Regions from separate parts of the Mesorhizobium sp. M6A.T.Cr.TU.016.01.1.1 genome, predicted to be linked through region 1. Evidence: riboswitches for the same ligand, from Rfam matches in the RefSeq annotation. Region 1 holds a riboswitch; the other holds the start of a gene.
What was found. Region 1 has a riboswitch for S-adenosylmethionine ahead of EJ075_RS05845 (O-succinylhomoserine sulfhydrylase). Riboswitches for the same ligand answer to the same signal wherever they lie in the genome.
Positions count from the first base shown of each region.

Region 2: it holds a riboswitch for S-adenosylmethionine, as region 1 does, so the genes downstream of both, EJ075_RS13945 (homoserine O-acetyltransferase) here and EJ075_RS05845 (O-succinylhomoserine sulfhydrylase) in region 1, are expected to answer to the same signal.

Region 1 is NZ_CP034452.1:1,263,568-1,266,847, forward strand. Features, by position in the region: gene EJ075_RS05835 (ABC transporter substrate-binding protein) at 1-701, opposite strand, end outside; gene EJ075_RS05840 (2'-deoxycytidine 5'-triphosphate deaminase) at 799-1,893, opposite strand; SAM riboswitch at 2,018-2,095, shown strand; gene EJ075_RS05845 (O-succinylhomoserine sulfhydrylase) at 2,153-3,280, shown strand, end outside.
Region 2 is NZ_CP034452.1:2,891,832-2,895,111, forward strand. Features, by position in the region: gene EJ075_RS13935 (DUF1330 domain-containing protein) at 1-70, shown strand, start outside; gene metW (methionine biosynthesis protein MetW) at 86-700, opposite strand; gene EJ075_RS13945 (homoserine O-acetyltransferase) at 816-1,985, opposite strand; SAM riboswitch at 2,106-2,183, opposite strand; gene hisC (histidinol-phosphate transaminase) at 2,341-3,280, shown strand, end outside.

The DNA.
Region 1 (3,280 bases):
GCGGCGTTGAGCTTTTCGCGCAGCGCATTGTCTTCCTGGCGCACGGCGATGCCCGCTTCCGTCTCAGTGCCCTTGACGTCGCCGACCATCTTGCAGCAGCCGTCGCTCGACTTCTTCATCCAGTCCATCAGCACGAACTTGTCTGAAAGGACGGCATCGAGGCGGCCGTTCATCAGGTCGGTAACCGCCTCCTCCTGGGTCGGATAGAGCTTCGCCTCGGCACCGGCCTTGCCATAGACATCCTGGGCATAGTCGGCCTGGGTGGTCGAAGCCTGGGCGCCGACCGTCTTGCCGGCGAGTGCGGCGGGTTCGGTCGAGGCAATATCGCTGTCTTTCAAGGCCACCAGCGAAAGCGGCGTCGTATAGTATTTGTTGGTGAAGGAGACCTGCTTCTTGCGCTCTTCGGTGATGCTCATGGACGCGACGATGGCGTCGAACTTTCTGGCCTGGAGCGCCGGAATCATGCCGTCCCAGTCCTGCGTGACAAGTTCGCATTCGACCTTCATCTGAGCGCAAAGCGCCTCGGCGATGTCGATATCGAAGCCGACGAGCTTGCCATCCGCGGTGATGGTGTTGAACGGCGGATAGGCGCCTTCGGTGGCGATCTTCAATTTTTCCTGTGCTTGCGCCGAAAAGGACCCGGCTGATATCACCAGCATGGCGGCTGTTGCTGCCGATGCGATCCATCTTGAAATCTGCATTTTTTTGTTCCCTTGGTTCAGAGCCACCCTGACGGCTGGGCACAGCCAAGCACGACGCGCAGGGTTCAGGCAAGCGCGGTCTGATCGTGATGGGCGATCAGCGCGCGGCGCGGAAATGCTTGGACAGTTTCAGGCCTTGTGCCTGATAGTTCGAGCCGAGATCTGTGCCGTAGAGCGCCTGCGGCCGCTTCAGCATGTGCTCGTAGACCAGCCGTCCGACGATCTGACCGTGGTCGAGGATGAACGGCACTTCGTGGCTGCGCACTTCGAGCACCGCCCTGCTGCCGGTGCCGCCGGCCGCCGAATGGCCAAAGCCCGGATCGAAGAAACCGGCATAGTGGACACGGAATTCGCCGACCAGCGGATCGAAGGGCGTCATCTCGGCGGCGTAGAGCGGCGGCACATGCACCGCCTCCTGGCTGACGAGGATATAGAATTCGTCCGGATCGAGCACCAATTCGCCGGCACCGCTCTTGTAGAGCGGCTCCCAGAAGTCGACAACATCCTGTGCGGCGCGCTTGTCGACATCGACCAGGCCGGTGTGGTGCTTGCCGCGGTAACCGACCAGGCCATCCTTATCGCCATCGAGATCGATCGACAGCGCGATGCCGCCGCCGGAAATGTTCGGTGGCTCGGTGGCGACGAGCGTCTCGGCGCGGTGCAAGTCGTTGAGCTCGCTTTCAGACAAAAGCGCATTGCCGGTGCGGAACCTGATCTGCGACAGCCGCGAGCCGGTGCGGACGACGATCGGAAAGGTGCGCGGGCTGACTTCCAGATAGAGCGGGCCGTTGTAACCGGCAGCGATCTTGTCGAACTCGTGGCCGCGATCGGTCATCACGCGGGTGAAGATGTCGAGCCGTCCGGTCGAGCTCTTCGGGTTGGCCGAGGCCGAAATGTTTGCCGGAAGCGCCAGGCTCTCCAGCAGCGGCACGATATAGACGCAGCCCGTCTCCAGCACCGCGCCGTCGGCGAGATTGATTTCGTGCAGCTTCAGGCGGTCGAGTTTTTCGTCGACCCTATGGTTCGGGCCGGGCAGGAAGGAGGCGCGCACCCGCCAGGCCTTGTCGCCAAGCCTGAGGTCGAGACTGGCCGGCTGGACCTGGTCGGCATCGAGCGCGCGTAGCGACGTCAGCGCGCCCGACTGGAACAGCGCGGAAATATCCTGATCGGGAAGAATGCCTGTCTGCCGCAAAGTCTGGCTCCGCTCGAAGGCCGGGCAACGTATCGTTTGCCGCAGGTCCTTGCCGCGGAACCTGCTGGTACAAACCTCTTAATCATGCCGGCAATTGACGCAAGCGCGGCGCGGGTCTAAAGGGTCGTTATCCCGTGGTGATTTGGCCGGTCGGCTTGCAGCCACGTTAAACAAGTCGCTAAAGGACCGTCGGGCCGCAAGGCCGTATGGACCGGTTGCGACTTTCGCGACCGGTTTTTTTGTGTCTGGAACAAAAGTGATGACAAGCAAGAAGCGCAACTGGAAACCTCAGACAGCACTCGTGCATAGCGGGACCTTGCGTTCCGGCTTCGGCGAGACCTCCGAGGCGATGTACCTCACCCAGGGCTATGTCTACGACACCGCGCAGGCGGCGGAAGCGCGCTTCAAGGGCGAGGAACCGGGCTTCATCTATTCGCGCTATGCCAACCCGACGGTCGACATGTTCGAGAAGCGCATGTGCGCACTGGAAGGTGCCGAAGATGCACGCGCCACAGCATCCGGCATGGCGGCGGTCACCGCAGCACTTTTGTGCAGCGCCAAGGCCGGCGATCATATCGTGGCGGCGCGCGCGCTGTTTGGCTCCTGCCGCTGGGTGGTCGAGACGCTGGCGCCGAAATACGGCATCGAGGCGACGCTGGTCGACGGCACCGAAATCGCCAATTGGGAAAAGGCGGTCAGGCCGAACACCAAGCTGTTCTTTCTTGAAAGCCCAACCAATCCGACGCTGGAAGTCGTCGACATCGCAGCCGTTGCCTCGCTTGCCAATTCGATCGGCGCGCGGCTGATCGTCGACAATGTCTTTGCCACGCCGTTGCAGCAGAAGCCCTTGCAGCTCGGCGCCCATATCGTCGTCTATTCGGCGACCAAGCACATCGACGGCCAGGGCCGCTGCCTCGGCGGCGTCATCCTGTCGGACAAGAAGTGGATCGATGAGAACCTGCACGACTATTTCCGCCACACCGGTCCGAGCCTGTCGCCCTTCAACGCCTGGACGCTGCTGAAGGGCCTGGAGACGCTGCCGCTGCGCGTGCGCCAGCAGACGGAAAGTGCCGGCCGGATCGCAGATTTCCTTGCCGAGCGATCAGAGATTGCCCGTGTCATCTATCCGGGCCGCGCCGACCACCCGCAGGCGGCGATCGTCAAAAAGCAGATGTCGGGCGGCTCGACGCTGATCTGCCTCGACGTCAAGGGCGGCAAGCAGGCGGCCTTCGCCTTCCAGAACGCGCTCGATATCGTGCTGATCTCCAACAATCTCGGCGACGCCAAGAGCCTGATCACTCACCCGGCGACGACGACGCACAAGAATCTGAGCGACGAGGCGCGCGCCGAACTCGGCATCGGGCCGGGCACGCTCAGGCTGTCTGTC
Region 2 (3,280 bases), 1.6 Mb from region 1:
TTCCCAGTCCGATGTGGTCCTGGTCGACGGCGTCCAGCACCCGCACAAGGCCACCGACGTGCTCGGATAGGATGAAATGCGGCCGTCATCGTCTCAACAAGAACACCGCTTGCTGGCCGAAGAAATTCCAGAACCACCACGGCATCGACAGACCGATTTTCTGGCCATTGGCGTCGAGCGCGGTTGCCTTTTCCACCGTTGCGCCGAGCTCATCGCAGAGATTGACGAAGTCGCGGATGGTGCAGAAATGGATGTTGGGCGTGTCGTACCAGGAGTATGGCAGGTCCTTGGTCACCGGCATCCGCCCGTCGAGGAACAGCGAAAGGCGCACCCGCCAGTGGCCGAAATTGGGGAAGGAGACGATGGCGTGCTTGCCGATCCTGAGCAACTCGTCGAGCACCAGCTTCGGGTTGCGGGTCGCCTGCAAGGTCTGCGACAGGACGACGAAGTCAAAACCCTTGTCGGGATAGAATTTGAGGTCCTTGTCGGCGTCGCCCTGGATGACGGATAGGCCGCGCGCCACGCATTCGTTGACACCACGTTGCGACAGTTCCATCCCGCGGCCGTCGACCTGCTTCGTCGCCTGCAGCAATTCGAGCAGCAGACCATCGCCGGAGCCGACGTCGAGCACCCGCGCCTGCGCCGGGATGAGATCGGCGACGACTTCGAGGTCGACGCGCTGGGCGTGGTTGACACTCATGATCGTGCCTTTTGCCTGGCGCATGATCCTGATCCGAAAAGTCTGCAACTTTTCGGCGTCATGCGCGAATGCCTGGCGCATGATCCCGGTCCGGAAGGCCTGCAAACGTCAGAGGTCATGCGCCGAGCCCCCTGGCGCGGGCCGCCGAGGCGATGAAGCCGTTGATTGCGGCAAACAGCTCCGGCTCGTCGAGCAGGAAGGCGTCATGGCCGCGATCGGTCTCGATCTCGACAAAGGACACCGAGGCGCCGGCCGCGTTCAGCGCGTGAACCACCGAGCGGCTCTCCTCGGTCGGGAACAGCCAGTCGCTGGTGAAGGAGACCAGGCAGAAACGGGTCTTGGTGCCGGCAAAGGCGTCGGCCAGCCGTCCGCCATGGTCGGCGGCGAGGTCGAAATAGTCCATCGCCCGGGTCATGTAGAGATAGGAGTTGGCGTCGAAGCGGTCGACGAAGGTCATGCCTTGATGGCGCAGATAGCTCTCGATCTGGAAGTCGGCGTCGAAACCGAAGGTGAGCGCTTCACGATCCTGCAGGTTGCGGCCAAACTTCCGGTGCAGGGCCGCTTCCGACAGATAGGTGATGTGAGCGGCCATGCGCGCCACAGCCAGCCCCTTTTCCGGGCGCTTGCCCTGCTCGAAATATTTGCCGCCATGCCAGTCCGGATCGGCCATCACCGCTTGCCGGCCGACCTCATGGAAAGCGATGTTCTGCGAGGAATGGCGCGCGCCGGTGGCGATCGGCAGTGCCGAGAAAACGCGCTCCGGGTAGCTCGACGCCCATTGCAGCACCTGCATGCCGCCCATCGAGCCGCCAAGCACCGAGAACAGTTTTTCGATGCCGAAATGGTCGACCAGCATCAACTGCGCCCGCACCATGTCGCGGATGGTGATGATCGGCAGGTCGAGCCCGTAGGGTTTGCCGGTGGCGGGATTGGTCGAGGCGGGGCCGGTGGAGCCGAGGCAGCCGCCGATGACGTTTGAGCAGATGACGAAGAAGCGGCTGGTGTCGATGATCTTGCCGGGGCCGATCAGCACCTCCCACCAGCCCGGCTTGCCGGTCACCGGATTGGTGCTGGCGACATGCTGGTCGCCGGTCAGCGCATGGCAGACGAGGATGGCGTTGGAGCGGGCGTCGTTGAGCGTGCCGTAGGTCTTGTAGGCAATCTGGAACGGTGACAGCAGCGTGCCGGCGTCGAGCTTGAGCGGCTTGTCGGCACCGAAACGCAACACGGGGCTCGACGGCTCGTCGGCCTCGTTGTTGGTTCTTTTAGTGCGTAGCGCGACCATCGCATCCTCTTACATCAACCCATCGCGCTTTTCCGAAAATCGATACCGATTTTCGGGTCGATGCGATTGTCCGGCCGGCTACGGACAACAAAAAACCGGCATCGCCTTCGCAAAGCCGGTTACAGGATGCAAACGGCCCTTTAGCGAGTTGTTTAACGTGGCTGCAAGCCGACCGGCCAAATCACCACGGGATTTCGCCTTTCTTCTAGGACCGGCGCGGCCCGGCGTCAACGGCCAGTCGCTCACCCATGCCAGTCGTTCACCCATGATAGCCGCCTCTCGACATTCCAGGCCACGGCTTGTATTTCCGCTGCGGCTTCCCCAGGCGGAAGCGTTCTCGACGGATTTTTGCAATATGAACCAGGCATCGGATCAGGCACGTCCAACGCCCCGCGCGGGGATCATTGACATCGAAGCCTATGTGCCGGGCAAAAGCACGGCGCCGGCCGGCGTTGCCAAGGTCCATAAATTGTCGTCGAACGAGAACCCGCTCGGCCCCTCGCCGAAGGCGATAGAAGCCGCGCGTGACGTCGCGGCCAAACTCGACATATATCCCGATGGCACCGCCAGGCGCCTGCGGGAGGCGATCGCCGAGGTGCATGGCCTCAACCCTGCGAACATCGTCTGTTCCAACGGTTCCGATGAGATTCTGGGCCTGCTTGCGCAGACCTACCTCGCGCCCGGCGATGAAGCTGTCATCACCGAACACGCCTTCATGGTCTACAAGATCTACATCCAGTCGGCAGGTGCTGTCCCGGTGTCGGTCCAGGAAACCAATGAGCGCGCCGACGTCGATGCGATCCTCGCTGCGGTGACGCCGCGCACCAGGATCATCTTCCTCGCCAATCCCAACAACCCGACCGGCACCTATTTGCCGTTCCAGGAGGTGCGCCGCCTGCATGCCGGCCTGCCTCGAAACGTGCTTCTGGTGCTGGATGGCGCCTATGCCGAATATGTCCGCCGCAACGACTATGAAGCCGGCGTCGAACTGGTGGCTGGCGCGGAAAACGTGGTCATGACCCGCACCTTCTCAAAGCTCGGCCTCGGCGGCGCGCGGATTGGCTGGATGTACGCGCCGATGCATATCATCGACGCGATCAACCGCGTGCGGGGTCCCTTCAACGTCAACGCGACGGCGATCGAGGCCGGCATTGCAGCGATCCGCGATCGTGCCCATGTCGAGCGCAGCGTGGCGCATAACGAGACCTGGCTGTCATGGGTGAGCGAGGAATTGACCAAGCTCGGGCTACGGGTGACGCCGAGCGTCGGCAATTTCGTCCTCATCCATTTTCCCG